Sphingobium yanoikuyae: one gene and its partner. The protein of the gene in region 1 interacts with the protein of each later gene in a pairwise test. Links are inferred from orthologs where the notes say so. Each region holds a gene or a part of one and is shown on either strand. Other genes may lie near its edges. The genes, in order: ndk and ung.

What was found.
Region 2: the proteins of ndk (region 1) and ung interact in binary tests that used the Escherichia coli proteins (3 or more experiments, as listed by UniProt). The link is inferred for Sphingobium yanoikuyae from one-to-one orthologs.

Annotation. Positions count from the first base shown.
Region 1 is NZ_CP139979.1:257,314-271,717, reverse strand. What follows is about bases 7,661-10,370. They hold ndk (nucleoside-diphosphate kinase), read right to left. Parts: upstream 9,372-10,370; coding sequence 8,949-9,371; downstream 7,661-8,948. Other genes in these bases: U0025_RS01240 (leucyl aminopeptidase), read right to left, coding at 9,928-10,370; U0025_RS01245 (DNA polymerase III subunit chi), read right to left, coding at 9,485-9,922; U0025_RS01255 (hypothetical protein), read left to right, coding at 8,039-8,677; U0025_RS01260 (glutathione S-transferase family protein), read left to right, coding at 7,661-8,034. Also shown: U0025_RS01295 (ArdC family protein), read left to right, coding at 1-513; U0025_RS01290 (nucleotidyltransferase and HEPN domain-containing protein), read left to right, coding at 626-1,702; U0025_RS01285 (hypothetical protein), read left to right, coding at 1,923-2,414; U0025_RS01280 (RNA polymerase sigma factor), read left to right, coding at 2,411-2,920; nicotinamide riboside transporter PnuC, read right to left, coding at 3,132-3,698; U0025_RS01270 (phosphotransferase enzyme family protein), read right to left, coding at 3,698-4,840; U0025_RS01265 (TonB-dependent receptor), read right to left, coding at 4,843-7,137; more of U0025_RS01260, read left to right, coding at 7,360-7,660; more of U0025_RS01240, read right to left, coding at 10,371-11,373; U0025_RS01235 (LPS-assembly protein LptD), read left to right, coding at 11,553-13,817; U0025_RS01230 (peptidylprolyl isomerase), read left to right, coding at 13,904-14,404. UniProt on the Escherichia coli protein: Major role in the synthesis of nucleoside triphosphates other than ATP. The ATP gamma phosphate is transferred to the NDP beta phosphate via a ping-pong mechanism, using a phosphorylated active-site intermediate.
Region 2 is NZ_CP139979.1:3,275,626-3,290,251, reverse strand. Bases 1-2,932 are described here. They hold ung (uracil-DNA glycosylase), read right to left. Parts: upstream 1,847-2,932; coding sequence 1,154-1,846; downstream 1-1,153. Other genes in these bases: bla (class A beta-lactamase), read left to right, coding at 1,943-2,932; U0025_RS15250 (D-alanine--D-alanine ligase family protein), read right to left, coding at 81-1,157. Outside these bases: more of bla, read left to right, coding at 2,933-3,010; U0025_RS15235 (DUF962 domain-containing protein), read left to right, coding at 3,042-3,407; U0025_RS15230 (GNAT family N-acetyltransferase), read left to right, coding at 3,557-4,627; U0025_RS15225 (cupin domain-containing protein), read right to left, coding at 4,605-5,477; U0025_RS15220 (GNAT family N-acetyltransferase), read right to left, coding at 5,474-6,610; U0025_RS15215 (NAD-dependent epimerase/dehydratase family protein), read left to right, coding at 6,783-7,781; U0025_RS15210 (KpsF/GutQ family sugar-phosphate isomerase), read left to right, coding at 8,080-9,087; U0025_RS15205 (3-deoxy-manno-octulosonate cytidylyltransferase), read left to right, coding at 9,096-9,896; U0025_RS15200 (histidine phosphatase family protein), read left to right, coding at 9,893-10,486; U0025_RS15195 (hypothetical protein), read left to right, coding at 10,591-11,445; U0025_RS15190 (LptA/OstA family protein), read right to left, coding at 12,572-13,129; U0025_RS15185 (hypothetical protein), read right to left, coding at 13,129-13,776; U0025_RS15180 (ribonuclease D), read right to left, coding at 13,798-14,415. UniProt on the Escherichia coli protein: Excises uracil residues from the DNA which can arise as a result of misincorporation of dUMP residues by DNA polymerase or due to deamination of cytosine.

The DNA of each region.
Region 1 (14,404 bases):
ATCGACGGATTGCCAGAGCGGCTGTGTATCGTGCCAGAACCCGCGCCAGAAGTGGAGCGCATCGAAGCGGCGGAGGCGTTCTTTGCCAGCATCCCCGCAACCGTGAACCACGGCGGCGATAAGGCATATTATATTCCGTCAGCCGACCGCATCCAGCTTCCGCCGTTCAATGCGTTTCACGATGCCCACGGATATTACACCACGAGGGGCCATGAAACCGTGCATTGGACTCGCCATGAGAGCCGACTTGATCGCAGCTTTGGCCGCGAGAAATGGGGCGATGAAGGCTATGCCCGCGAGGAGCTTGTTGCCGAGTTGGGCGCCGCTTTCCTTGCTGCCGACCTTGGGCTTTGCATTGAGCCGCGCCCCGATCATGCCAGCTACATTGCGAGCTGGATCAAGGTGCTGCAAACCGACACGCGCGCCATCGTTCAGGCCGCCGCCCATGCTGAGCGCGCCGTTGCCTATCTCCATGAACTGGCGAACGCCAAGGAGGTGGAAGAGGCGGCATAGCCGATAGGCTAGGCCGCCCCCTTCCGGGGCGGCCACTGCGTTCGCCAGCCCACCCATCCACATCCTGTGCGCAGACCACTATCCCTTCGGTTGCGGCCTGAAACGCTTTTCCTTGCCCGCTAAACCCTCACCGCAGCATCCGGTCTGGCTGCAAGCAGGGCATTGTGGCCGCTGCGCCAATTTTCGACTTTCAGGTGGTGTCGTGGTGCAGGAACGGATCCCGATAACTCTTGCTAATGGTCGGCGATTGCTCGAAGATTCGCAGGTCTATGCGCACCGACATCGATCATCTTCCGCTACCAAACAGCGCGAGCTTGAGCGCATCGTCGAACTCATTTTCGATGAATTCGGCGCTGCGACCGAAAATGCGACCGGGCGCCGCAAGGGCGCCCGCATCCTAAAGGTCATTCTTTTCGGCAGCCACGCGCGGGGCGATTGGATCGACGCGCCGCTATCGGCCAACCAGTATAAGTCGGATTATGACCTTCTCGTCATCGTCAGCCAGAAAGAGATGACTGACCGCGCGGCATATTGGGCGAAGGCCGAGGAACGGTTGATCCGCGCCTACACGATCGAGAAGGTGCTGCGTACTCCGGTCAACTTCATCGTTCACTCTCTTCACGAGGTGAACGATGGCCTCGCCCATGGCCGCGTTTTCTTCATGGAGGTCGCGAAAGATGGGATTGCGCTTTACGAAGCGGATGATCGGGAATTGGCCACCCCCAAGCCGAAGACGCCCGAACAGGCGCTCGCCATGGCCAAGGAATATTACGCCAAATGGTATCCCAGCGCCGACGCTTTTCACGCCTCATTTAAGTTTTTGACAGAGCGCGGGAATCTAAATGAGGCTGCGTTCAATCTTCATCAGGCAACCGAACGCCTTTATTCCTGCGTCCTCCTCACAATGACGAGCTACACCCCTTACAACCACAATATCGCCTTCCTGCGGTCCCTCGCCGAGGGACTCGACAGTCGGCTGCACAGTGTGTGGCCTGAGGCCAATCGCGCCCAGCGCGCGATGTTCCAGAAACTGAAGGAAGCCTATACGAAGGCGAGATATTCAAAGCATTTCCGGATCAGCGAAGAGGAACTTACTTGGCTCGGCGAGCGTGTCGAAGAACTTGGCAGCGTCGTGCATCAGGTCTGTTCCGACAAAATCGCCGACCTCGAAAAGGCCGCTCGCGCATAATCGCGGCGCGCCGTCTCGCTTGCGGGGACTCCGAGATTCTGACATAATTCCGCTCACGGGATGGAGTGACTGGCGGCCATCCTGAGGAACGTCCTGCCAGCATCATGCAGGTCCGGCCGCGAAGGTCGGGCAGTTGCTGTAGCCCGCTCTAGCGGCATACAGCGGACACCGCTTGCACATCCGCGCACGACTGCGCGGACCGCCGCAGTGCGAGCTTGTCATGTCTATTCCAACGAACGACGTTTACGCGCGCGAGGTCGTGATGGCGCGCGTCGGCCATTTGATCCGCCGCAAGCAGCGCGAGATCGAGCGGATCACGCGCATCCTGCGATGCTTCTTCGATCCATTGCAGGTGCAGGCGCCCAAGCCGGCACGGATCAAACGCATTTTCCTGATCGGACCTTATGCGCGGCGAAGCTGGTATGAAGACAAGAGAACGATCGACTTTTCCGATTATGAGTTCTGGATTGTCGTCAATCACCCGCTGTTCAAGGAAGCATGTTGCTGGCGCCGCGCGCGCGAGATCATCTGCAGCGAGCTTGGCGACCGCTGCGCGGTCGATCTTGAGATATATTCGCGCGCCGACATTCGCATCGCCAAGGCCGAGCGCGACAGCTTCATCCTCGACCGGATCGAGGCGGGGATCACCCTCTATCGCGCGTCGCGCGATGCGCCACTGGCACCAGCGGATCGCGAGGAGGCACGGCCATGACCGCGCCCGTTCCCGCCGTGTCGTTCGACGCCTTCTACCGCGCGCAGCACAATCGCTTCTATCACTTCTTTCGTCGCAAGGTCGGTCGCGACGCGGCAACCGACCTTGTGCAGGAGATATTTACTCGGATGCTGCGCGGCGGCGCCTTCGACCGACTCGAAAACCCCCAAGCCTATCTGTGGCGCATCGCGCATAATGTGCTGATCGAGCGAGCGCGGACTTGGCACCGGAAAGGATGCGTCCTCTCCCCGCTTGACGAAGCGCGCGATGCGGCCGTTCCGCCCGAACAGGAATGGCGGATCGAGGCGATCGAATTGCGCCGCGCCTATCGCCGGGCGCTGCTCGCCATGCCGCGCCGAACGCGGCGCATCTTCCTGATGCACCGGTTGAAGGGGCTATCCTACCGTGAGATATCGGTTGAACTTGGCGTTGGCGAGAAGGGTGTCGAGTATCACATGATGCGCGCGCTAGCGCGCTGCCGCCGCGCGTTCGCGCGGTGGGAATAGGATAGCGCAGCCGCCGTTCTCAATACTCATCGGGAATCGGTTCGATTGCTTTTGAAGGAAAGAATTCTCGGGGCCTAATTGGGGGCATCTGCGTCGAGCGAACTGAATATATGTTTGTAATAAAACACGAAAATGTGATTTGTTCGATTCCGGCTCGGCTCCATTTTCCAGACAGATGCAATTCCTGCCGATTCCAAGGCAGCAGCCCTGTTCAGGCTGTGTTGCGACGCATCACCTGCCGCCAGCGCCAATAGCCCAGCACCGCCAGTCCGATCATCGCGGCATAGAGACCGGCCGTCAGCCACAATCCCTTGAACATGAACATGCCGACATAGAAAATGTCGACCGCGATCCACAGCAGCCAGCTCGCGGCATGACGCCGCGCCGTCCAATATTGGGCAACCAAGCTGAAACTGCTCAGCGCCGAATCCATCCAGGGCAGCGCCGCATCGGTATAATGATGGGTGAACCAGCCGATCGCGCCGGCACAGAGCGCCCCCAGCGCCAGCCCCTTGGCGGCACACATCGGCGGCAAGGGCACCACCCGCACCTCGCCCTCGTCGCGCTTGCCCCGTGCCCAGCCGATCCAGCCATAGACGATGGCGATGCCGAACACCCCCTGCAGCACCATGTCGGCATAGAGGCGCACGTCCAGGAACAGCTTGGCATACAGGGCGCAGGCCATCAGGTTGATCGGCCAGCACAGCAGATGCCGCCGCGCCGTCAGCCAGATGCCGAGGAAGCTGATGATGACAGCGACGATCTCCAGCATAGACATCAGGCCGCCACCCCCTCACGGAGTCGCGCCAGAAAGCCCTGCCCCGCCCCCGACAGGAACCAGTCGGCATGGCCGACCAGATAGGCCTGCCAGGCCAGCATCGCGCCTTCGCGATCATCCAATATGCCGAAGAAATAGTCGATCTCGGTCAGGGCGAATTCGACATGGACCAGCGGCAGCAGGCGGAGCAGCGTATCGATTTCGGCAGGCGCCAGCGGCAGGACGCTGCGATAGCCCGCCAGCAAGGCCAGCGCCCCATCCACATCCGCCGGCTCGGCCAGCCGCCCCTGATCCAGCGCCAGCCAGGGGATCACCGTCCGCTCGATCGCGGTGGCCAGATCATGCAGTGCGCAGCTGCGGGTCGACAGGCCGAAATCGAAGATGCTGCTGACCGCGCCTTCCACCGACCAGAGCAGGTTGGAGGGATGCCAGTCATTATGGGTCCAGAGCGCAGGCTGCTCTGCGAGCCGCGGCGCCAGCCCCTCCCCCAATGCCGCCAACAGCCGCGCCAGTTCCGACCGCCAGGGCATGTCCGCCAGGAAGGCCGCCACCGCCGGTCGCGCCGCGACATAGGCCTCCGCCGCAGCCAGTGGATCGAGGGCAGGCAATATGGTGAAGCTCGACACCAGCGGATGCCGCCCGCGTGCCGGCGCGGCGAAACCGGCCGCCGCCCGATGCAGTTGCGCCAGCGCGACACCAGCCGCAAAGGCGTGATCGGGCGACAGGAAGGGCGTCCAGGACTGGCGATCGCGATAAAGATCGATACCCGGCGCCTGGCGATGCAGTTCGTAGCTCCATTCGCCCAGCGCCATCGCGCCGGCGCCATCGGCGGCGCGCAGCACATCGGGCACCGCCAGCCCGGCACTGCGCAGATGCGCCATATAGCCATGCTCCTCGGCCAGCGCCGCCGGCGTCCGCAAGCGCTGGTGATGCCGCTTCAGGAACAGCGGGCCGCGATCCGTCTCGACCAGTGCCGCCGCCGAAAAGGGGCGCGGCGAATGCCAGGCTAGCGCCGCCAGCCGGCCGGCGTCGGGGAAATGGGCCAGCACCGCCGCCGCCTCGTCCGCGGTGATCGCCGGCCAGGCCGGCGCCTCCAGCGCCAGCCCCATGCCATGGACCAGATGCGGAGCGGCGGCGCTCATCGTCAGAAGGCGCGCGACAGCGTCGCCACCACGGCGCGCCCGCTGCCGACATAATAGGTCGGCGCCGAACCGGCGATCAGCGTGCCGTTACGCCCGACCGTGTCCTGCGCATTGGTGCTGATCGCATAGACGCCCGACAGGACGCGCGGATTGGTGACGTTGATCGCGTTGATGCGCAGGTCCATCACCTGCGCGTCGATCAGCCCGGCCAGATGCACGCCGACCGACAGGTCCAGCGTGGCATAGCCCTTGATGCTCTCATCATTCATGAAGGTCGCATATTGGCGGCCGACATATTTGAGCGCGCTGCTGCCGAACAGCCGGCCATCATCATAGGTGCTGCCCAGCGCAAACTGGAAGCTGGGGGCCGACACCGCCCGCTTGCCCCTGGTCGGCAGATAATCGCCGTTGATCGCCAGATCGTCGTTCAGCCGCGTGTGCAGATATTCGGCCGAGGCATAGATGCTCATCCCCTTGGCCGGGCGATAGTCGATCTCGCCATCCAGGCCATAGCTGCTCTGGCTGCCGGCATTGATGGTCGAATTGACCAGCGCGCCGCCGCTGTCGATCACCGTCGCCACCTGGCGGTTGCGGAAATGATAATGGAAACCGGTCAGCGAGAAGGACAGGCTGGGGCCGATATAGCGATAGCCCAGTTCCTGCGAGATCGAATATTCGTTCTTCAGGCCGTCGGTGCCCTGGCTCACCAGTTCGCCGCCATAATAGCTGTTGTAGAGCGCGAACTCGTTGGGCGTGCGGAAATTGGTGGTGATGTTGGCGAACAGCTGCTGCCGGTCGTCCAGCTGATAATGGATCGCCGCCCGCGGCAGCGCGGCAAAGCTGTCGATCCGCACCGTCGATTGCGGGCCAGGCAGATAATTGCGGCCATTACGCAGCAGATTGACGCCCTTGAAACCGATGTCGATGCCCAGCTTGGGCGTCACCGCAATGCTGTCGGCCAGGAAGAAGCCCTTGGTGACCGTCTCCGTGCGCTGATTTTCATAGGCGAGCAGCCGCCCGTCGGCAGTGCGGATCGCCTTGTCCTGATAGCCCCACTGGTCGACCGGCCGGCCATCGGCATCGATCGACGTATAGGATTGCGTCACCCGGTCGGTGCCATAGTCGAACCAGAGGCCAGCCACGATCCGATGCGCGCCGGCCTGCAAGGTCAGCTTGCTGACGTCGCCGACGCGGAACTGCTTGCCGGTCCAGTTGCCCATTACCGTAGCGACGCCATCGACCGCGCCGGGCAGGTCGATCGGCTGGGTCAGCTCCTCGGTGCCCAGATAATTGCCGGTGGTGGCGAGCTGCGTGCCATAGGGCGAATTGCCATGGCCCATCTGCAGATAGGCGCTGCTGTCGAAGCTCAGCGTGTCGCTCAGCTTCAGGTGGACGGGCGCCGCGACATAGAAATTGCGGAACGGCGCGCGATAGAGGCGCCAGTAGTTGCCGTTCCCCTCGCTGTAGGTCTCATCGAAATTATAGCCCCGGCCGGAGGCTTCCCAGTCCGCCTTGCTCGGGCTGGGATAGGTCGATGTCTTGGCGTCGTTGAAGGAAAAGGCGATGCTCGCGCGGTTGCCCTCACCCCATTCGTTCAGCAGCTTGGCGTCGATATGCTGGCGCTGGTCATAGCCCGCTCCGCGCCAGTTGTCGGCGCGGTTGTTGGAATAGGAAATGAAAGCCTTCAGCCCGGTCGATCCGATCCGTCCCGTGTCGATCCGCGCAAAGACGCGCCGCTCGTCATAGGAACCGACCGACAGGTTGACGAGGCCGCCCGCCTCCGCCCTGGGATCATCCAGCGTCAGCGACAACAGGCCGCCGGCCGCCGCGACCACCGGCGAGTCAATATCTGCCGCGCCCTGCGCCAGCATCACCTGCCGCACATTCTCCGCATCGGCAAATTGCGAGGGATAGGCATAATAATAGCCGATGTCATTCTGCGGCGCGCCTTCCATCAGCACGCCGATCTGGTCCTGGCCCAGGCCGCGCAGCGTCAGGCTGGACGATGCCGACAGGCCATAGGGGTCGCTGGACGAGACATTGGCGCCGGGCAGCAGGTTGACCAGCTGGAAGGCGTTGAGCGTCGGCGCCTGCTTGATGATGAAGTCGGTGGAGATCGCGCTGACCGCCTTGGGCGCGCTCTGGTCGGGCAGCAAGCCTTCGGGGTCTGGATGGCCGACGACCTGGATATTGGTCGACTGGTCCAGCTCATCCTCCGCCATCGCGGGCGATGCGATCATCAACAGGGCCAGCGTCAGGCAGGCGCTTCCAACATGGGGCAATCGGGCAGTCTTCATTTCACGTCCACTCCACAGGAGGGACGACGGACCTGCCGCCTTGCCCTCCCTACGCCGGTATCAGCCGGATCAGGTTCAGCGGGTCGTGGTCTGCTGACCACCTCTCAGCCGCGCATGAGCGGCCCCCCGGGGATGGCCGCCCCTTAGGCGTTTCGGCGCGAAGTGGAAAGCCCTCTCTATCGGCTCTCGACTTATCGAAGCCCGCCCGGCTAAGACATGGCCATGATGAAGCTGTTCATTGGCAACAAGGCCTATTCGAGCTGGTCGCTGCGCGGCTGGCTGGCGTGCAAGCTCTCCGGCCTTCCCTTCGAGGAAGGGGTGGTCCCCCTCTATGACGAGGAATGGGAAAAGCGTCGCGAGGGCGATGAGTTCGCCCCCTCCTCCGGCAAGGTGCCGATCCTGTGGGATGGCGACGACATCGTCGTGTGGGACAGCCTGGCCATCGTCGAATATCTCAATGAAAAGGCCGGGGGCGACCAGTTCTGGCCGACCGATCCGGGCGCCCGCGCCATGGCCCGCTCGATGGCGGCCGAAATGCACAGCAGCTTCGCCGCGCTCCGCCGCGAGCACAGCATGAACATCCGCCAGATCTATGATCCAGTCCCGCCGTCGGAGGCCGTCGCCCACGACATCAGCCGTATCATGCAGCTCTGGGCCCAGGCCCGCGCCCGCTATGGTGGCGAGGGCGACTTCCTGTTCGGCGAGTTCGGCGCCGTCGACCTGATGTTCGCGCCGGTCGTTACCCGCTTCATCACCTATCAGCTGCCGGTCGCCCGCTTTGCCGAAGCCTATATGCGCGCGATCATCGCCCATCCCTGGATGCAGGAATGGATCGGCGAGGCGCAGGCGGAGGAATGGGTGATCGACAAGTTCGAAGTCCCGCCCCAGACGGCCTGACCCGATGAGCGACAGCCCCGAAGCCAAGCAGGAGACCCGCAAGGAGGAAGCCGCCCGCATCCGCCGTCGCTGGATTACGCTGGGCGAATTGCTGGCGGTGGCGGCTGTGCTGATCTCCGCCCTCACCCTCTATCTCAACTGGGCCGACAAGAAGGACGAGCGTGCCAGCAAGGCCGCCGAAAGCAGCAAGGCCTCCGCCCGCGCCGCCCGGCTGGTGCTCAACGCCGCAGCCGATGGCGATAGCCGGCTGACGCTCAAGCCCGCCGACCCCGATCAGCTGGTGCAGAGCCAGACCATCCATTTCCCCAGGGCGCTCGGCATCGCCCCGGTCGACACTACCGGCGAACCGCGGATCGAGGCCGGCTGGTTCGAGGATGCGCTGAAAAAGGCGCGCAATGCCGCCAAGCTGCCCGACGACAGCATCGGCGACGAGAAACTGCCGGTGACCATCGTCACCCAGTTCGTCGTCAATGGCGACACCCACAGCGATTCCGCCGTCTACGACATCGGCTATGGCATCGCCGGCAAATGGCTGTCCGGCCACAAGCTGACTCTGCGCGGCCTGTCGCTGGTCAGCCACGCCCAAGGCGCCAGCGCCCAGTCCCAGATAGACGCCCGGTGGGCGCGCCAGACGAAACGCTAGGGCTGCGCGCTCGAAACATCGACCAATCGCGGTCATTCCTCCCCGGCACGGGGAGGTGGCAGCGCGAAGCGCTGACGGAGGGGCAGGCGCCCTCTAACGCCGCGCTATCCGGCCTGTGCCCCTCCACCATTTGCTACGCAAATGGTCCCCCTCCCCGTACCGGGGAGGAATGGCGGGAAACCACCCAAATCCGTCATCCCAGCAACAAAAAACCCGGCCGCTCCTTGCGGGAGCGCCGGGCCTTTTGCTCGTCCGGGGACGGGTGTCGGGTTTAGCCGACGATTTCTTCGGGCTTGAAGAAATAGGCGATCTCGATCGCGGCATTTTCTTCGCTGTCCGAACCATGGACCGAATTGGCTTCGATCGATTCGGCCAGTTCCTTGCGGATGGTGCCGGCGTCGGCATTGGCCGGGTTGGTGGCGCCCATGATGTCGCGGTTGCGAGTCACGGCGTTTTCGCCTTCCAGAACCTGGACGACGACCGGGCCCGAGATCATGAAGGCAACCAGGTCAGCAAAGAAGGGGCGTTCCTTGTGAACGGCATAGAAGCCCTCGGCCTGTTCGCGGCTCATGCGGATGCGCTTGGAAGCGACGACGCGCAGGCCGGCTTCTTCCAGCATCTTGGTGACGGCGCCGGTCAGGTTGCGACGGGTCGCGTCGGGCTTGATGATCGAAAAAGTGCGCGTGACGGCCATGGCCCTCATAACTCCGGATTGTTGGAATAAAGTTGCGCGCCCTTTAGACTGGGCCGGATCACTTCGCAAGAGGGGCACAAGAGGGCTTGGTAGAAGTCCTTATTTCCAGGCGTTCACGGCCCCTGCACCCATTTGCGGCCTTCCTGCCGCCAGAAACGCGGGGTCACCCCTTCGCGCTTGCTGAGCGCTCGCCAGCTGGCCCGCGCCCCGTCGATCGTGTCCGCATCGAAGAAATAGAAGGCGCGATCGAAGCCCAGCGCCTCCTCGCGCCATACACCGTCCGCCAGCGCAATATGCTTCGCGCCATTGGCCGCATCGCAGCTCTGCGCCAGCAGCACCGGCTGGGCGGCGTCCACCCCGTCGCCTGCCAGGCCATTGGCCAGGAAGCTTTCGGGTGGCCCCGCCCACAGGCCCGCCGATATGCGGGCCAGCCGTTCCGGCTCGTCGGCCACCACCAGCAGCCGCGCGCCCATGTCCAGGATGCGCGCCGCGATCGCGGGCAGCACCCCTTCCACGGGATCGCGGCTGAGCTGGTAGAAGTCGACCTGCACCGGCTTCAGAGCTCGAACTTGTCGGCCACCAGCTGGTCGATCAGGCGCACGCCATAGCCGGTCGCGCCCTTGTCGGCGGTGGCGCCGGGCTTGTCCGACCAGACCATGCCGGCAATGTCGAGATGCGCCCATTTCACGCCTTCGTTGACGAAGCGCTTGATGAACTGGGCAGCGGTGATCGAGCCGGCGAAGCGCGGACCGATATTCTTCATGTCGGCGATCGGGCTGTCGATCAGCTTGTCATAGGCCTCCGACAGCGGGAAGCGCCACAGCTTCTCGCCGCTGGTCTTGCCCGCCGCCAGCAGGTCGTCGGCCAGCGCATCGTCGTTGGCGAATAGGCCGCCATGCTCGCTGCCGAGCGCAATCATCATCGCCCCGGTCAGGGTGGCAAGGTCGATCACCACTTCAGGTTCATAGGTCTTCTGCGCCCAGGTCACCGCGTCGCACAGCACCAGCCGGCCTTCGGCGTCGGTGTTCAGCACCTCGATGGTCTGGCCCGACATCGACGTCACGATGTCGCCGGGGCGCTGGGCATTGGCGTCGGGCATATTCTCGACCAGGCCACAGATGCCGACGACACGCGCCTTGGCCTTGCGACCGGCCAGCGCCTTCATGGCGCCAGCGACGGCGCCGGCGCCGCCCATGTCCCACTTCATGTCTTCCATGCCGGGGCCAGGCTTGAGCGAGATACCGCCGGTGTCGAAGGTCACGCCCTTACCGATGAACACGACCGGCTTGTTGGCGGCGCCATCGGTGCCGTCCCATTCCATCGCCAGCAGCCGCGCCTCGCGCGCCGACCCCTGCGCCACGCCCAGCAGCGCGCCCATGCCCAGCTCCGTCATCGCCGCGCGGTCCAGCACGGTGATCTTGACGCCCAGCTCGGCCAGATGCTGGCAGCGCGCGACGAAGCTTTCGGGATAGAGGATGTTGGCCGGTTCCGACACCAGTTCGCGGGTGAAGGCAACGCCGGCGGCGACCGCCGACAGCTTGGCCCATTCGGCTTCGGCGCCGTTTGCGACGATCGTCACGGTCGCCAGCGTCGGCTTGGCCTTTTCGGGCTGACGCGTGCGATAGGTGTCGATCCGCCAGCTGCGCAGCAGCGCGCCCAGGCCCAGCCGGGCGGCATCCTCGCCACTCACGCCGGCCGGGAATTCGACCGCTGCGTGGGTCGCGCCGCTGGTCGACAGCTTGGCGGTCAGCGCGCCGCCGGCCCGCTCCAGGTCGGCCGCACTGCCATTGCCGATGCCCAGCAGCAGGACGCGCAGCACCGCGCCGCCTTCCTCGACGAAGCTCTCGACGCTGCCGCCCGCCTCACCGGCGAAGCGCGCGGCGGCGGCGCCGGCGACCAGCGTGGCCGATGCGGTAAGCGGCAGGCTGTCGACAGACCCCTTCGCCACGGCAAGGACCAACGTGTCGACCTGGGGGCGCGTGGGGCTGAATTGGATGTCCATCTGGGGGCCTTTTCTCTGGAATGCCGTGTCGTTCTTGTTTCAGCCAGATAGTGCGGCTTTGCCGCTCTGCAAAGCCATTCGGCGGATTTCCGCCGTCCCGAATGCGAGCAGCGATTGCGGCGCGGGCCAAGCAGTGCGATAGGCATGGACCAGAAGTGCCCACAAAGAGGCCCCTACGCTTGCAGATTTCCGTGTTTCCCCTGTCGTTCAAACAGGCGCTGCTTGCCGGCGCTGCCTCGTCCTGCCTGCTCGCGGCGCCGCTGGCCCATGCGCAACAGGCGCCCGAGCCCAAGCTGAACGAGCCCCAGACGCCGATCAGCGCGCCCGACGCGCCGGTGCCCGACAATGACCAGGAAATCGGCTTCGCCGCCGATACGCTGGAATATGACACCAACAGCCAGGTCGTGACCGCCACCGGCAATGTCCAGTTGCTGCGCGACGGCAACCGGCTGCGCGCCGACAAGATCGTGTGGGACCGCAACACCGGCAAGGTGGAGGCGCAGGGCGCCGTCTCGGTGATCGATCCGGACGGCAATGTCGCCTATGGCGACCGCTTCGATGTCACCGATACGCTCAAGGATGGCGCGGTCGACAATATATTGCTGGTCCTCCAGAAGGGCGGCCGCATGGCCGCGACCAAGGGCGAGCGGATCAATGGCGTCTATACGCTGCACCACGCCGCCTATACCGGCTGTCCGGTGGAGGGCAGCGACGGTTGCCCCAAGGAACCGACCTGGCAGATCAACGCGGTCAAGGTCGTCTATGACCCGACCAAGCAGCGCGTCTCCTATACCCGCGCCAATGTCGAGCTGTTCGGCCTGCCACTGATCCCGGTGCCGGGCCTGTCGCATCCGGTCGGCGACGATGGCGGCAGCGGCCTTCTGGTCCCCAATATCCGTTATGACCGGGTCAACGGCTTCGAGGTCGCGGTCCCCTATTATCTCAAGCTCGCGCCCAATCGCGACCTGACCGTCACGCCGCACGTCTACAGCGATTCGCTGCCGATGATCGAAGGCAATTTCCGCCATCTCTACGATCGCGGTGCCTATCAGATCACCGGCTATGCCACCTATGGCAGCCGGTCGAGCGGCATCACGCCGACCGATTCGCAAAAGGATATTCGCGGCGCGATCGACGCCAGCGGCGGCATGCAGCTGTCGCCTGAATGGAGCGTCAACGGATCGATCCGGGTCGCCACCGACCGCACTTTCCTGCGCCGCTACGACATCAGCCGCGACGACCGGCTGCGTTCGACCCTTGGCGTCCAGCGGATCGGCGAGAACAGCTATTTCTCGCTCGCCGGCTGGGCGGTGCAGACGCTGCGCGTCGACGATCCCCAGGGCCAGATGCCGATCGCCCTGCCGGTCATGGATTATCGGCTGCGGATGAAGGATCCGCTGCTCGGCGGCCAGATGCAGTTCCAGGCCAATACGCTGGCGATCACCCGGACCGAGGGGCAGGACACCCAGCGCGCCTTTGCCGCGTTCGAATGGAATCTGCGCAAGCTGACCGGCCTTGGCCAGGAAGTGAATTTCACCACCTATCTGCGCGGCGACGTCTATCACAGCAGCAACAATCTGCTGACCGACACGATCAGCTATGCCGGCGATCCGGGCTGGAAGGCGCGCGGCATCGCCGCCGCCGCGGTCGACATGCGCTGGCCCTTCATGGGTGAGGCCTTCGGCGGCGTGCAGCGTATCGCCCCGCGCGTCCAGATCGTCGCCTCGCCCCATCTCGCCAACCTGTCGGTGCCCAATGAGGATGCCCGGTCGGTCGATCTGGAGGACAGCAACCTCTTCGCGCTCAACCGCTTCGCGGGCTATGACCGGTTCGAGGATTCGAGCCGCATCACCTATGGCCTGGAATATAATCTGGCGCTGCCCGACTTCACGCTCGACGCCAATGTCGGCCAGAGCTACCGGCTCGACAACCGCGCCAGCATCCTGCCCGACGGCACCGGCCTGTCCGACCGCATGTCCGACATCGTCGGCCGCTGGACCATCCGCTACAAGGATTTCGTCAGCTTCACCCAGCGCTTCCGGGTCGACAAGGACAATCTGGCGGTCCGCCGGAACGAGGTCGACGCGACCGTGGGCAGCAAGAAGACCTATGCCCAGATCAGCTATCTGCGCCTCAACCGCAACGCCAATATCACGCTGGAGGATCTGCAGGACCGCGAGGAACTGCGCCTTGGCGGCCGCATCCAGTTCGCCCGCTTCTGGTCGGTGTTCGGCTCGACCGTCATCGATCTTACCGGCGCGCAGGAAGATCCGGGCACCACGGCCGACGGCTATGAGCCGGTGCGCCAGCGCCTCGGCGTTGCCTATGAGGATGATTGTTTGACGCTGGGCTTTACATGGCGGCGCGACTATCAGACCAACGGTGACGCGCGAGCCGGCAACAGCTTCCAGCTGCGGCTGGCTTTTCGCAATATTGGCATATAAGGAACTGCCTTCCCGCCGTCCGCTCAGGACCGGTTAAGGCGGAACGGGGCATTGGCTCCCGACCGTATTGGAGATTTTTGCCGACGATGCTTTCTGTCGTTTTCTCGCCCAAATCCGTTCGCTCGGGCCTGCGCACCCTGCTTCTGTCCACCGCCCTTCTGGGCATGGCGGCACAGACCGCATCGGCCCAGGCCGTCGACAATGACGCCGATCAGGGCCTGAACCTGCCCAAGGATGTCACCATCTTCGGCAAGAATGATCCCAATGTCCGCAAGGCAACGGCGATCGTGAACGGCCGCATCATCACCGGCACCGATGTCGATCAGCGCCTGGCACTGATCATCACCGCCAATGGCGGCAAGGTGTCGGCCGAGGAGAAGGAACGGCTGCGCGTCCAGGTTCTGCGCAACCTGATCGACGAAACGCTGCAGATTCAGGAAGCGGCCGCCAACGACATCAAGATCGATCCGGCCGAAGTGAACCAGAGCTATGAGCGCGTTGCGGCCAATTTCCGCAAGTCGCCCGACCAGTTCAACCAGTATCTGCGCGAACAGGGCAGCTCGGCCAGCAGCATCAAGCGCCAGATC
Region 2 (14,626 bases), 3.0 Mb from region 1 along the record:
TCCGGTTTGGAGAGGGAAGGGGTCCGGCCCGCGCAAGCGGGACCGGGCCTCAATGATTCTGGGCACCGGATTCCGGGGCGTTATTTCCAGGCCGTCGCCAGCATCGCGTCGAGCATGTCGGCATAGGACCAGCCATCGGCCCGCGCGGCAATCGCCGACAGGCAATCCTGGTCCGCGCGGCCCGGCCGGCCCGCACCGGTCATGTTCGGCTTCATGTTGAGGTCGAACAGCTTGAACTGGCCGCTGGCATCGGCGCGGCAGTCGATGCGGATCACCGCGCGCGATTCCACCAGCCCCGCTGCCTTCACACAGGCTTCCAGCATCGCCAGCACCGGGGCTTCTTCCATCCGCTCCGGGCCGATCGCGACGCTGTTCTGCGTCACCGCGACATCGCCATTATAGGGGGCGACACCGTCCTTCTGGTCGAAGCGCAGCACCGGGCGCAGCGCGAAATGGCGGTCGCCCTTCTTACCTGACGGGCGCGGCGCGGCCGGCGGCAGGACGGTGATGGTCATTTCCTCGCCGTCCAGAAATTCCTCGACCATCAGCAGCGTGCCGAACTTGCCTTCGTCGATCAGGCTGCGGGCCGCGGCGTTCAGCGCATCACCATCGCGCACCAGCGTCACGCCCTGGCTGCCCCGACCGCGCACGGGCTTCACGATCAGCGGGAAGGGGATGGCCAGATCGGCCAGAAGCTGCCCGACATCGGCCAGCGCATGCACGCCTTCGCTCGGCCGATCAGCCAGCAAAAAGCCGCGCGCCACCGGCAAGCCGGCCTGTTCCAGCATCCGGTTGGTGGCGAACTTGTCGTCATATTTCTGCGTGGCGACCGGGGTCTGGCCGACGATGGCGACCTGGCCCATCACGGCCTCGATCGGATGCCCCTCGAACAGCACGCTATTGGCCCAGATCGTGTCGGCGCCTGCCGCGATCGCGGCTGCTATCCCGTCGGCCGTGTCGGGGAACACCCATTGCATCGCCTGCGCCGGATCGGGCGCGGGCACCGGCGTCACCACCGTGCGGCCCAGGCCCTTCAATGCAAAGCCGATATCCGCCCCGCCATCGGAATAGCCGCCGGGCTTGGCATCCTTGCGCAGCCCGTCGATCACCGGCGGCGGCAGCGCCTGATAGAGCAGGGCGACCGCGGGCCCGCTCATGCCACCACCTCCGGCAGGCGCCAGTCGATCGCGCCGCGCCCCTTGGCCTCCAGAAAATCATTGGCCTGCGAGAAATGGCGGCAGCCCAGAAAGCCGTTATGCGCCGACAGTGGCGAAGGATGGGCGGCCTTCAGCACCAGATGGCGTCCGGAATCGACGAAGCCGGCCTTGCGCTGGGCATAGGCCCCCCACAGCAGGAACACGACCGGCTCCTCCTTCTGCGCCACCAGCCGGACGATCGCGTCGGTGAATGTCTCCCATCCCTTGCCCTGGTGCGACGCGGCCCGGCCCATCTCGACCGTCAGCACGCTGTTGAGCAGCAGCACGCCCTGCCGCGCCCAATGCTCCAGAAAGCCGTGGCGCGCGCGCGGCAGGCCGAGGTCGCTTTCCAGCTCCTTGTAGATATTGACCAGCGAGGGCGGCGTCCGCACGCCGGGCTGGACCGAAAAGCACAGGCCATGCGCCTGGCCCTCGCCATGATAGGGGTCTTGCCCCAGCACCACCACCTTCACCTGGTCCAGCGGGGTCAGGTCCAGTGCCCGGAAATATTCATTCCCCTTGGGGAAGATGCGCTTGCCGGCCGCCTTTTCCGCTTCGATGAACTGTTTCAGGCCCTGCATATGGGGGCTGGCGAACTGGTCGCGCAGCGGCGCGCGCCAGCTTTCGTGCAGCTTGATGGTGTCGTTCATGGCCGGCGTGATGAACCCCCGGCATGCCTGCGTCAACTGCGGGAAAAGCCGATCAAATATCTTGCCACCCGACCCATGATGGGCGACAGACGGGCCATGCCGTCTCTCCGTCAAATTGGCGCCAGCTGCGCCGCCCTTGGCCTGTTCTTTGCGCCTTTGCCGAGCGCCGATGCCTTCGGTCCGCCGCCCCGGCCACAGGTGCTGCTGACGGCGGAGGCGCATCTTCTGGCCGAATTTGACCGCTTCGCCGCTTTGTCGGACGGCACGGTCGGCGTCGCGGTGCAGGATCTGCAGACCGGCGAGATCCAGTCGCGCAATGGCGATACGCTCTTCCCCATGGCCAGCGCCTACAAGGTCGCGGTCGCGGGCCGCATCCTCTCGCTGGTCGATGCCGGCAGCCTGAAGCTCGACGACCGGCTCGCGCTCGATCCCGCGCTGGCGAGCGAAGGCGGCATCGCCTGGATGTTCTCGCGCCCCGGCGCGACCCTGCCGGTCAGCCAGCTGCTCGACCTGATGCTGACGCGCAGCGACAATAATGCGACCGACGTGCTGGTCGCCCGCGCCGGCGGGCCGAAGGCGGTCAGCGATTTCGTCGCCGGCCTTGGCATCCATGGCCTGCGCGTCGATAGCGATACCGCGCATCTCCTCTACCGCGCCATGGGCATCAATCCCCAGTCCGGCACCTTCCAGCAGAATGCTGGTGCCGCCCGCCGCGCCGATCCGATGATCCAGCGGCGTGACGTGCGCGATCTGCCGAACATGGACTTCATGCTCGATCCGCGCGACACGGCGACGCCGCTGGCGATGAACCAGCTGCTGGTCGCCTATGAATCGGGCAAGGCATTGAAGCCGGAAAGCACGCAACTGCTCTTCACCATCATGGGCCATTGCCAGACCGGTAAACTGCGCCTGTCGGGCATGTTGCCGCCCGGCACCCCGGTCGCGCACAAGACCGGGTCGCTCAATGGCGTCGGCAATGATGTCGGCATCATCGGCCTGCCCGATGGCCGCCGCTTCGCCATCACCGTCTTCGTGATGAAGGACAGCCGTGGCCATGTCTCGCGCGACCAGATCATGGCCCAGGCCGCCCGTGCGGCCTATGATTATTTCCTCTTTGCGCCCAAGCGGCGCGTGGCGCTTAACAAGTTGAACGTCCACGTATAAAAGATGGGGCATAACAGAGAGGATGCCCCTTATGACCCAGATCACCCGGTTCCGGGACTTCTGGCCCTATTATCTGCAGGAACATGCCCGGCCCGCGACGCGCGCCATGCATTATGCCGGGACCAGCCTGGTGGTCGGCATCGCGGCCACGGCGGCCATTACGGGTCGATGGTGGCTGGCCGCTGCGCTGCCGGTCGCCGGCTATGGCTTCGCCTGGGTCAGCCATATGCTGATCGAGCGCAATCGTCCCGCCACCTTCCGCTATCCGCTCTGGTCGCTGCGCGCCGATTTCGTGATGCTCCAGCGTTTCCTGACCGGCCATATGCGCCGCGATCTGGCCCGTGCCGGCATCCGCTCCGACGGCACGGTCGATCCGCAGCGTCGCATTCGCGGCTGAGAGTCCGTTTGAGAAGGCCGGTTCCAGCCCGCTCCCCCGCCCAGGATTTCAGGCAGGATGATACTGGATCGAGTGGTTGGGCGTGGGAACAGCTTCTAGCCATCGCAAGCGCTTGATTCCCGCCGCCGCTCTGTCACAAGAGGGGCGCGATGGGGCTCACCGCGACATTCTCCCTGCCGACCGACCGGTCGGCGCTGGCCGCCCGCTGGCAGGCGCTGGAGGCACGCAGCGATGCGTCCTTCTTCCTGCGCTGGACCTGGGTGGGGGCCTGGCTCGACAGCTATGGCGTGCGTCCCGAACTGCTCGCCGTCACCGATGAAAGCGGACAGGATGTCGCGCTGGCGCTGGTCGGCCATGCGATGCGCCCGCGCCTGCTGGGGCGGGTGGCGACGCTCAGCCTCAACCAGTCGGGCGATCCGGCGGTGGATCGGCCCTATGTCGAATATAATGGTCTGCTCGCCGCGCGCGGGCAGGAGGCGGCGGCCGTCGCTGCCGCGATCGACGCCATCGCCCGGCGCCGTGACTGGCGTGTGTTGCGGCTGAGCGGCATCTCCCCGGATTCGCCGCTGCTTGGCCTGCCGGCCCGGCGCAAACTGCGGGTCGATTCCTCGCCCGTCTACCAGGTCGATCTCGACGCCGTGCGCGCCGCCGACGGCGATTATCTCGCGCTGCTCAGCAGCAATACGCGCAGCCAGATCCGCCGCGCGATGAAGGATCATGGCGGGCCGCTGCCCGATGTCACGGTCGGCACGCTGGATGACATCGCCCCCTGGCTGGACGAGATGGCCGCGCTCAACATGGGGCGCCATGCCGACAATGCCTGGGACGATCAGGGCTTTCGCCAGTTCGTCGCCACCATCGCGGCGCGCGGACTGCCCTCGGGCGCGGTCGAACTGCTGCGCTTTGCCGATGCCGGCGGCCCGGTCGGCCTGCTGGTCAATTTCGTGCAGGACGGGCAGGCGATGAACTATCAGTCCGCCTTCGCCCAGCCGCGCACCGCCAAGGACAAGCCGGGCCTGCTCTGTCACGCCGCTGCCGTCGGCCATTATGCCACGCGGGGCCTCAGCCTCTATTCGCTGCTCGCGGGCAAGGATCGCTACAAACAGAGCCTCTCGACCCGCGAAGAGGCGCTGGAGTGGTGGCATGTCGAGCGTTTCAGCCCCCGGCTGGAGGCCGAGGCACTGGCGCGCAGGATCCTTAAACGCCCAGCTTCCGCATGACGCGATAGACGAAGCGGCGAATGCCCTGTTGCTCGGGGCGTTCGCTCACCGCGCCGGTCGGCAAGCCACGCTTGCGCAGCAGGGCGTTGAAACTGTGCAATTCGCCCTCCGCCACGCTGCGGTCGGACCGCCAGGTGATCGACAGGCTGATCGACACGGCCGGGCCATTTTCCACGAAATGCGGCGCCTTGACCGGCACATGCACGGCCTCGCCGGGTTCAAGCGGAAAGGGGGTGCCGCGCGCCTTGAACCCGTCCTGCCAGATCAGGTTGCGATGACCGCCATTGTGAAATTCCTCGCTCTTTTGCGCCGGCACCAGTTCCTCGTCGCGCGCCGGGAACACGGTCATCACCTTGGTCCCCATGATCTGCAGCAGGATATTATGCTCCGGGTCCATGTGGAATGGGGTGACGCTGCCGGGGGAGGTCAGGAAGATGAACGCCTCGCGGTGCAGCATCGGCCCGGTGCTGCGCGCGACGATCGACTCCAGCTCCGCCAGCGCCGCGTCCAGCAACGCGCCATAGGCCGGGTCGCGCTCGACATTCTTGAGCACCGCCCAGCTGCCATTGCTCTCGATCGTGCGGATCGTCTCGCCCAGGCTCAGCCCGTTGGATGGCGTATCCTCCGGCCGCACGCCCAACGGCAGCTTGCCCAGATTATATTCGACCGCGCTCGCCGGCATCCGCTCGGCGAGCGTCGCCAGCGCATCCAGTGTCAGCAATTCATGCCCGACCAGTTGATGCGTCAGCTTGGTCGGCTGGTCGGGATAGGCGGCGGCGAAGGCGGCGCGGGCGCTGTCCGAAAAATGCGGCGCGTCGGTGGCCGGCGCCATCGGGCTATGCACGGTCATTCCTGTCCTTTCATGCGGCTGGCGATCCGTTCGACCCCGCCGGCCAATGCAAAGGCCGCTGCCCGGCGCAGGCGCGTCGCGCCCTTGCCCTGCAGGGCGATACGATATTGGACGATGCTGCGGCGCTCGGCCCACAGGCTGTCGATCATCGGATGATCGGCGGCGGCGCAGCTGTCCATCCAGCCGATCGCCGGATCATCCTGCACCGCGTGCAGATTGGCGATCTCGATCAGCACGCCGGGCGAAAAGCGGCCCATCTCCTCGTCAAAGGCGATCTTGAAGGAAAAGGCGCCGTCGCCATGGCGGAAATTGACCAGCATCGCGATCGCCCGGCCATCCAGGTCGATGCGCAGGAAATGCAGCCGTCCCGCCGCAAAGGCTGCGGCGCAGGCGGCGCGGAAGAAGGCGATGTCATCGGGCCTGCTCGCCAGTGCGCTGCCCTCGCGGCCCTTCCATCCGGACGCCTCCAGCGCCAGGAAGTCGCCACACCAGCGCGGCAGGTCGGCACCATCGTCCAGCAATCGCTGCTCGACCGTTCCCAGTTCCGCCAGTCGCTTCTGCAGGCGGCGGATTTCCTTGCGCTTCTTGGCGCGGACATGGGTTTCCCAATAGGCGTCGGCCGACAGGTCGGATCGCAGCATCGCCCGGTCATGGCGATGCACCTCGCGCCGGCCGCGCCCTTGTTCGACGCACAGTGCTTCCAGCGCGGCGGCATTGGCGCCGGCCGCGTCCAGCGCGCGCAGGTGCAGGAAATGCGGCGCCCATTCGGCCGCGTCCAGTTGCGCCAGCAGGCCGCGCCACGCCGCCATCTCCTGGCCCCGCCGGATCAGCGGCGCGCCGAAGAAACAATGGTCGTGCATCCAGTTGGCGACGCAGCCGATCGGCAAGCGGCCGTGGCGCGCCTGCACCGTCACCGGCAGCAGGCCGATCAGTTCGCCATCCGCCTGCGCCTCGATCACGCGCACGTCACCACTGCCGGCCAGATGGTCGATCGCCGCTGCCAGCAGGTCGGGCGCGTAGAAGGCATTGGGTTCGGCCGCCTCTGCGGCGAGAGTCGCCCAGCGCGCGCGCGGGGCCGTCAGCGGCAGGCTGTCGGATGCAAAGGGGGGAGATGGGTGCGCTGCCATGTCCATCGCCTCGCCTTAGCCGGGAAAGATTAGGGAATGCCTAAGTATTCCGCCGCATGGAAGCCTGTATCGAACGGCTTATGAGGGAAAGGGCTTTACATCGCGCGTCGGATTGTCTGTGAACCGCCATGGTTCTGGCGGCGACGCGCCTGTCGGCCCGATCAAGGAGGATGACGCTTTGACGATCCTGGTAACCGGCGCGGCCGGCTTCATCGGCATGGCGGTGGCCGACCGGCTGTTGGCCGACGGGCGCGCCGTGATCGGCATCGACAATCTCAACGACTATTATCAGGTCTCGCTCAAGCGCGACCGGATCGCGGCGCTCGAACAGCGCCATGGCAAGCTGTTCACCTTCGCCGAACTGGACTTTGCCGACATGCCCGCGCTTCAGGCGCTGCTCGCCGATCATCCGATCGAGGCGATCGTCCATCTCGGCGCCCAGGCCGGCGTGCGCTATTCGCTGATCAATCCCCATGCCTATGTCCGCTCCAACCTCGCCGGCCATGTGAACATGCTCGAACTGGCGCGGGAACGGCGGGTGCGCCACCTGGTCTATGCCTCTTCCTCGTCCGTCTATGGCGGCAACGAGAGCTTGCCCTTCCGGGTCGAGGATCGCACCGATCATCCGGTCTCTCTCTATGCCGCGACCAAGCGGGCGGACGAGCTGATGAGCGAGACCTATGCCCATCTGTTCCGCGTGCCGATGACGGGGCTGCGCTTCTTCACCGTCTATGGTCCCTGGGGGCGGCCCGACATGGCGATGTGGATCTTCACCCAGAAGATCCTCGCCGGTGAAGCGATCCCGGTCTTCAACCATGGCCGGATGCAGCGCGACTTCACCTATATCGACGACATCGTCGCCGGGGTGATCGGCTGTCTTGATTCCCCGCCGGGCGATGACGGCGCGCTCAAGGCGGGCGGCAGCCGGGCGCCGCACCGGCTTTACAATATCGGCAATAACCGGCCCGAGGAACTGATGCACCTGATCGCCGTGCTGGAGGAGGCTGTGGGGCGCAAGGCGCAACTGGACTTCCAGCCGATGCAGCCGGGCGACGTGCCGGCGACCTTCGCCGACATCAGTGCGATTGCCCAGGATATCGGCTTTGCGCCCACCACCGGGATCGAGTCGGGCGTGCCCCGATTCGTCAACTGGTATCGCGACTATCATCGACTGTGAGTGTTGCGACATATGTCGAGTTGTCGAAAAGTTCCTCGGCTTGTCGATGATTTAGCTCATTTCATCTTGTATTTCTGCCCCATTCCCCCTGCCTTCCGACTTCAGTGCCCCTTGCCGCACTTGCGAAATGGATTGCCATAAGTGCCTGAAACGGCGTAGACAGTTGCAGGGTGCTGATTGCAAAATCGGCCTGGGGTCGCGGAACAAGGGATGGACGCTGCGCTGGCAAGGCGCATCGACACCGCGGGCGTCAGCTGGAGCATGTCGGCGGCGATACGCGGAAAAAAGGGCAAGAAGCGTGTCGACAGTTTCGAAGATCGTTCCTTTCGGCTCGGGTGCGCATATTGTGGAGACGGCGTGCAGCAGTCTCGCCCTGGCAGCCAGGGGGCTCAATACACTCGAAGCCAAATTTTCCGACCGGGAATTTTCCGCCGCCTTCCTGCGGCTCGTCGGTATCATCATCAATGTCCGGGGACGCGTGATCGTCACCGGCATCGGCAAGAGCGGCATCGTCGCGCGCAAGATGACGGCGACGCTCACCTCCACCGGCACGCCCGCGCTGTTCCTGCATCCGGCCGATGCCGGCCATGGCGATCTGGGCATGGTGACGCCGGACGATGTCGTGCTGATGCTGTCTCACTCGGGTGAATCGACCGAACTCGGGCCGATCATCCATTATTGCAAGCGCTTCGGCGTCCCGCTGCTGGCGATGACGGCGCAGGCGCAGAGCACCGTGGCCGAGGCTGCCGATGTCTGCATGCTGATGCCGGCGGTGCGTGAAGCCTGCCCCAATATGCTGGCGCCCACCACTTCGACCACCTTGCAGATGGCCTTTGGTGACGCACTGGCGATGTCGCTGATGGAAATGCGCGGCTTTTCGGCCGATGATTTCTACAAATTCCACCCCAATGGCCGTCTCGGGGCGCAGCTCGTCAAGGTGCGCGAACTGATGTCGGCGGGCAGCGACGTGCCGCGGGTGTGCGAGGATTCCTCGCTGCTCGACGCCACGATCGAGATGACCCGTGCGCGCCTTGGCGGCACGGCCATCGTCGACCAGGGTGGCCAGTTGATCGGCGCCTTCACCGATGGCGATCTGCGCCGGGCCGTGACCGGCAAGCAGAATCTGACCGATGCGGTCGGCCGTTTCATGACCGTGACGCCGCAGTCGATCGGTCCCGACGAACTGGCGTCGGAAGCGCTGCGCATCATGCACGATCGCAACATCACCCTGCTGTTCGTGTGCGAGGATGGCGATCTGGTCGGCGCGCTTCACATGCACGACCTGCTGCACGCCGGGGTCGCCTGACCATATTGGTGGTCATTCCGGCGCGGGCGGGGTCGTCCCGCCTGCCGCGCAAGCCGCTGCGCCTTATTGCGGGGCGCAGCCTGCTGCATCGCACGATCGCCATGGCGCGCGCGGCGATCGGCGTGCGCGCCGGCGTCGCTCTGGTCGTCGCCACCGATGATGACGAGATTGCGGCCCATGCGCAGGCCGCCGGCTGTGACGCGGTGATGACCGACAGCGCGATCGCCACCGGCTCCGGCCGCGCGCTCGCTGCCGCCCGCGCGCAGGTCACGCAGCCCGACTTCGTCGTCAATCTCCAGGGGGATTCCCCCTTCCAGCCCAAGGGAGCGCTGGGCGCGGTGATCGAGGCGCTGGATGCCGGCGCGCAGGTCGCGACCCCGGTGATCGGGCTCGACTGGGCCGCGCTCGATGCGCTGCGCGAGCATAAGCAACGCTCGCCCTTCAGCGGCACCACCTGCGCGCGCGGTGCGGATGGCCGGGCGCTCTGGTTCTCCAAGACGATCATGCCCGCCATCCGCGATGAGGACAGGCTGCGTGCCGCCGGCCCCATATCCCCCGTCTGGCGCCATGTCGGCCTTTATGGCTATGCCTATGATGCGCTCGCCCGGTTCGAGGCATCCCCGCCCACGGCGCTCGAAAATCTGGAAGGGCTGGAGCAGTTGCGGCTGCTGGAACTGGGCATCGATATCATGACCGTCCCGGTCGATCCGCCCGTCTTCGACAGCAGCGGCATCGATACCGAGGCCGACATCCAGCGGGTCGAGGCGCTGATCGCCGCCCATGGAGACCCGACGCCGGCCCTGTCATGAGCCGGCGCATCTTCGTCATCCGCCACGGCAACACCTTCGCCTCCAGCGCCGATGCGCGTCGGGTCGGGGCCGGCACCGACATTCCGCTGGTCGACAGCGGCATGGCCCAGGCCCAGCGTCTCGCCAGCTATTTCGCGGCCCAGTCGCTCGGCACCGTGCGTCTCTACAGCGGCCCGTTGCAGCGCGCGCGCCAGACCGCCGCATCGATCGCGGCCGCGCTCGACCATCCGGTCGACGCCATCCTGCCCTGGCTGGACGAGATTGACCATGGCCCGGACGAGGGGCAGCCCGAGGCGACCGTCGTAGCGCGTCTTGGCGAAGCGGCTATCGCCGCCTGGGACCGGGACGGCATCGTGCCCGATGGCTGGACCGTCGACGCTCCCGCGCGCATCGCTGCCTGGCGCACCTGGTTCGCCGCAGAAGGGGAGGGGACGGAATTGCTGGTCACCAGCAACGGCGCCGCCCGCTTCGCCCTGCTGGCGCTGGGCCTTGCCCATGGCCAGCTCAAGCTGCGCACCGGGGCCTTTGGCGAACTGGTCGTCGATGCGCCGGGCCAGGTGCGGCTGTTGCGCTGGGACGAGCGCCCCTAGGGATTATTCCCGGCAGATCTCCGCAAAGCCCGCGATTGGCCGCCGCTCTCGATCGGGTCATTCTGTCCCCGCGCACAATGTTCGAAAGGGGAAGGCGCTTGGCCATGCAGACGGGATATCATCGCAAGATCGCCTGCCTCGCGGCCCTAGTCGCCATGGCGCCGCTGCCGGCGATCGCGCAGGATGCGGGCTCGCCGGCAGCGCCTGCCATCACCTCCGGCCCACCGCCGGCGGGCGGCAGCGACCAGGATCTGGCGCTGCAATTGTCCAACCCGGTCGCCTCCCTGATCAGCGTGCCGTTCCAGGAAAATCTCGACTTCGGCGCGGGGGATGATGGCATCAAGTCGACGCTCAACATCCAGCCGGTGGTGCCGATCAGCGTCGGCAAGGACTGGAACATGATCGTGCGCACCATCGTGCCGGTCGTCGCGCAGAATAGCTATCAGGGACCGGGCACGGATGCCTTCGGCCTTGGCGATATCACCCAGAGCTTCTTCTTCTCGCCCAAGGCAAACAAGGGCATCATCTGGGGCGTGGGGCCCGCCATCCTCTATCCCTCGGCAACCGATCGCTATCTGGGCGGGGACAAATGGGGCGCCGGCCCGACCGTCGTGCTGCTCAAGCAGATGGGGCAGAACACGGTCGGTTTCCTCGGCAACCATATCTGGTCGATCGCCGGCAAGGATGACCGTTCCGACGTCAGCGCCAGCTTCATGCAGCCCTTCTTCAGCCACACCACGTCCCACGCCACCACCTATGGCATCAATGCCGAAGCGGCCTATGACTGGAAGGGCAAGGACTGGCTGGTGCCGGTCAATCTCACCGTCACGCAACTGACCAAGGTCGGCGACCAGGCGGTGCAGGTGGGCCTTGGCGGCAAATATTATGCCGTCTCGCCCGACGGCGGCCCCGAATGGGGCATCCGCATGATCTTCACCCTGCTGTTCCCGAAGAAATAACGGATTTCGCAGCCACGCAGCCAAAGGCCGGCGTCCCTGGAGCGGAGCAAGCAACATCCGGGGCCATGGGGCGACTGTCCCGGATATGGGGGGGCACCGACGCGATGCCGGCTAAATGGCCAGGAGGGTGGGAAGTAGACATTCCTCCCCGGCACGGGGAGGGGGACCGCTCGCGTAGCGAGTGGTGGAGGGGCACAGGCCGGATAGCGCAGCGCCAAGAGGCACCTGCCCCTCCGTCAGCGCTTCGCGTCTGTTCAATGGAGACCCGTGTCTCCATTGAACTCCCCGTTCCGGGGAGGAATGTCCACTTCTGGGTGGGAAGCGGAAGGTCGGGTTTCAGTGCCGTTGATTGCTATTTCCGACATTGACGATGGCGACCGGTAGCTTCACCCTCGCCCGATGTTTCCAGAAAAGCCCACCGCCCGCGCGGATCTAAAACCCGGCACCCTCTACGCAATCGCTGGAGAGCGCGGCTGGATATACTATGGACAAACCACGTCTGAAAAGAGTGTGGGGTTCTTCCAGCGCAGAGATCGAGAGCCTGTTGATGCTGATAGTGTGCTCGCTGCACCAGTAATGTCCATCATCACAATTTCTTATCCTTCGATCACGCGCGCGTTGCGTGCTGGGCGATGGAAGAAGCTGGGGCGCTACCCTGTGGCAAATGGCCTCGTAGAGCCGCACCCTTCCGTGCGATGGTCAGCGGGCACGCTCGCCGTGTCTGTTTGGATTGGTAACGGACCCGCGTGGGAAACTCGTGTTGACGATCCGGCGATCCAAGAGATGGAGTTGATGGCAGTATGGGACGCTGAGCAGCACCTTCCGGCACGATTGACTGCTGACTTTGGCGAAGAGGAAGCCGAATGGCATGTTGGCGGCCCCATCCGTAGAGAGCGGCGGATTAAGGAGGAAAGGGCCGCGAGATGGCCCGATCAGCCTTGGAACCAACTGCCTCCGGACTGGGTGTCCACCAACGTCAGTTAGGCTCATTGTCTGCTTTCGATGTAGATGGATTCTGCAGGCAAGGTCCACAAATGGTCGTGAGCCGCCAAAGCCCGGCATCAATGACGGAAATCGATAGCCGTTAGACCGCCTGAAACGCGTCGCCCGGCCTCCTGAACCCCGGTCAGTTCTTGCGCTGCGGCACTGTGAAGGTGCCCGACACGCGGCCGCTGGGGCTGGTCGATGTGCCGGCGCCGCCGGTCGAGCGGCCGTCGACCGTGGTGCGGCCGCTGTTGAGGTCCATCACCAGCCGTCCGCCGGTCAGGCGATTTACGCCCTGGGTCAGCGAGACATTGCCGACCATGGTGATCAGCTTGGCATTGAGGTCATAGATGGCGACATTGCCGCGCGCGGTCTGGTCGGCCTTGGTGATGACGACATTGCCAGACGCGTCGATGCGCTGGATTTCCACGCCATTGCCGGTGTTGGCCGCGCCATTGGGCTGCTGCTTGTAGGCGACGGTCATGCGGGCGGCGTTCAGCGTCATGCCGGCCTGCGTCACCTCGACATTGCCCGATACCACCACCCGGTCGGCGCGGTCCTGCACCTCGATCCGGTCGGCGGTGAAGTTCACCGGCGCATTGCTGTCATGATTCTTGAACACCTGCGCATCGGCGCCGGCGTAGAGGAGGCCGGTCGCGCCCAGCGCAACGGTCGACAGCAGGATGAGGGTGCGTTTCATCACTTTTGCCCTTTGAGGCCATTTTGTTCGATGCGCAAGGTCGCCCGGCCGTTGAGCGTGACCGTGCGTGCATTCATGTCCGCTTCCAGATGGTCGCCGCTGAACGTGCCGATCGGGATGCGCCCGTCGACCCGGCCCGCGCTCTTCATCCGTCGCGTCTGCAAATCGATGCCCACGTCGCGGGTGACCAGGCGATATCCGCCGGCCGCCTCGAACTGGACCGGGCCGACGATCGCGACTCGCTCGGTCTCCATGTCGTAACGGCCCTTCTGCGCGTTCAGCACCGCCGGCCCTTCGGGCAGCAGGATGCGTGCGGCCATGTCGTTCAGGTCGACGATCGGCTCGCGCGAGCTTTTCTGCACGGCCGAACCGGCCCGCAGCGAGAAGGGCTGGCCCTTGCTGTCCTGTCCGCGATAGAGCGCCTCGGACACGCGCATCCGCTCCTTCGCCACCTCGACCTTGTTCTTGTCGAGCACGAAGCTGACCTTGTCGCCGCCGGTGAAGGGGGCCATGGCCAGCAGGGCGGTCAGCACGCCGACCGCCACCGGCAGATAATTTTTGAGCAGGCGCACCAGCTTGTCATGGCTGCCACCCGGCCGGGCCCAATGGCGGCGGACGTTGCGCTGTTGCTCGGCCTGGATGGACATGTCTGCCTGCCGCCCTGTCGCTTACATGTGCGAGAAGATGTCGTTCTCGGGCCAGCCCGCCAGGTCCAGCGCCGCGCGATGGGGCAGGAAGTCGAAACAGGCCTGGGCCAGTTCCATCCGCCCTTCGCGGGTCAGGCGCTTGTCCAGTTCGGTCTTCAGCTGGTGCAGGAAGCGCACGTCGGACGCGGCATAATCCTTCTGCGCGTCAGACAGGTTCGGGCCGCCCCAGTCGCTCGACTGCTGCTGCTTGCTGATGTCCTGGCCCAGCAGTTCGCGGACCAGTTCCTTCAGGCCGTGGCGGTCGGTATAGGTGCGCACCAGCTTCGACGCGATCTTGGTGCAATAGACGGGGGCTGCCACCACGCCCAGATAATGCTGGATCGCGGCGATATCGAATCGGCCAAAATGATAGATCTTGATCCGCTCGGGATCGGCCAGCACTGCCTTCAGGTTCGGCGCGGCATAGTCGCTGCCGGGGTTGAAGCGGACCAGATGCTCGTCGCCCTTGCCGTCGCTGATCTGGACGACGCACAGGCGATCGCGCGGGGTGATGAGCCCCATGGTTTCGGTATCGACGGCGATCGGGCCGGGGGCAAGGACGCCCTCGGGCAGATCTTCTTCATGGAAATGGACGGTCATGACTTTTCCCTCTATGGGGAAACGGGCCATATCGCAATCAAGGCTTTGGCAGATAGGGCCTGTAAATCGGCGCTGCGGGCGCTCTTTTTGCCCGATATGCGAAATCATTCGCGCTGCCCGGAAAACTTGATATAGTGATTCCCAAACCGCGACTTTGCGGTGGATTGTGCATGTCATTCGCCCGACATGTTTGTCCAATGTGTCTTGGGGC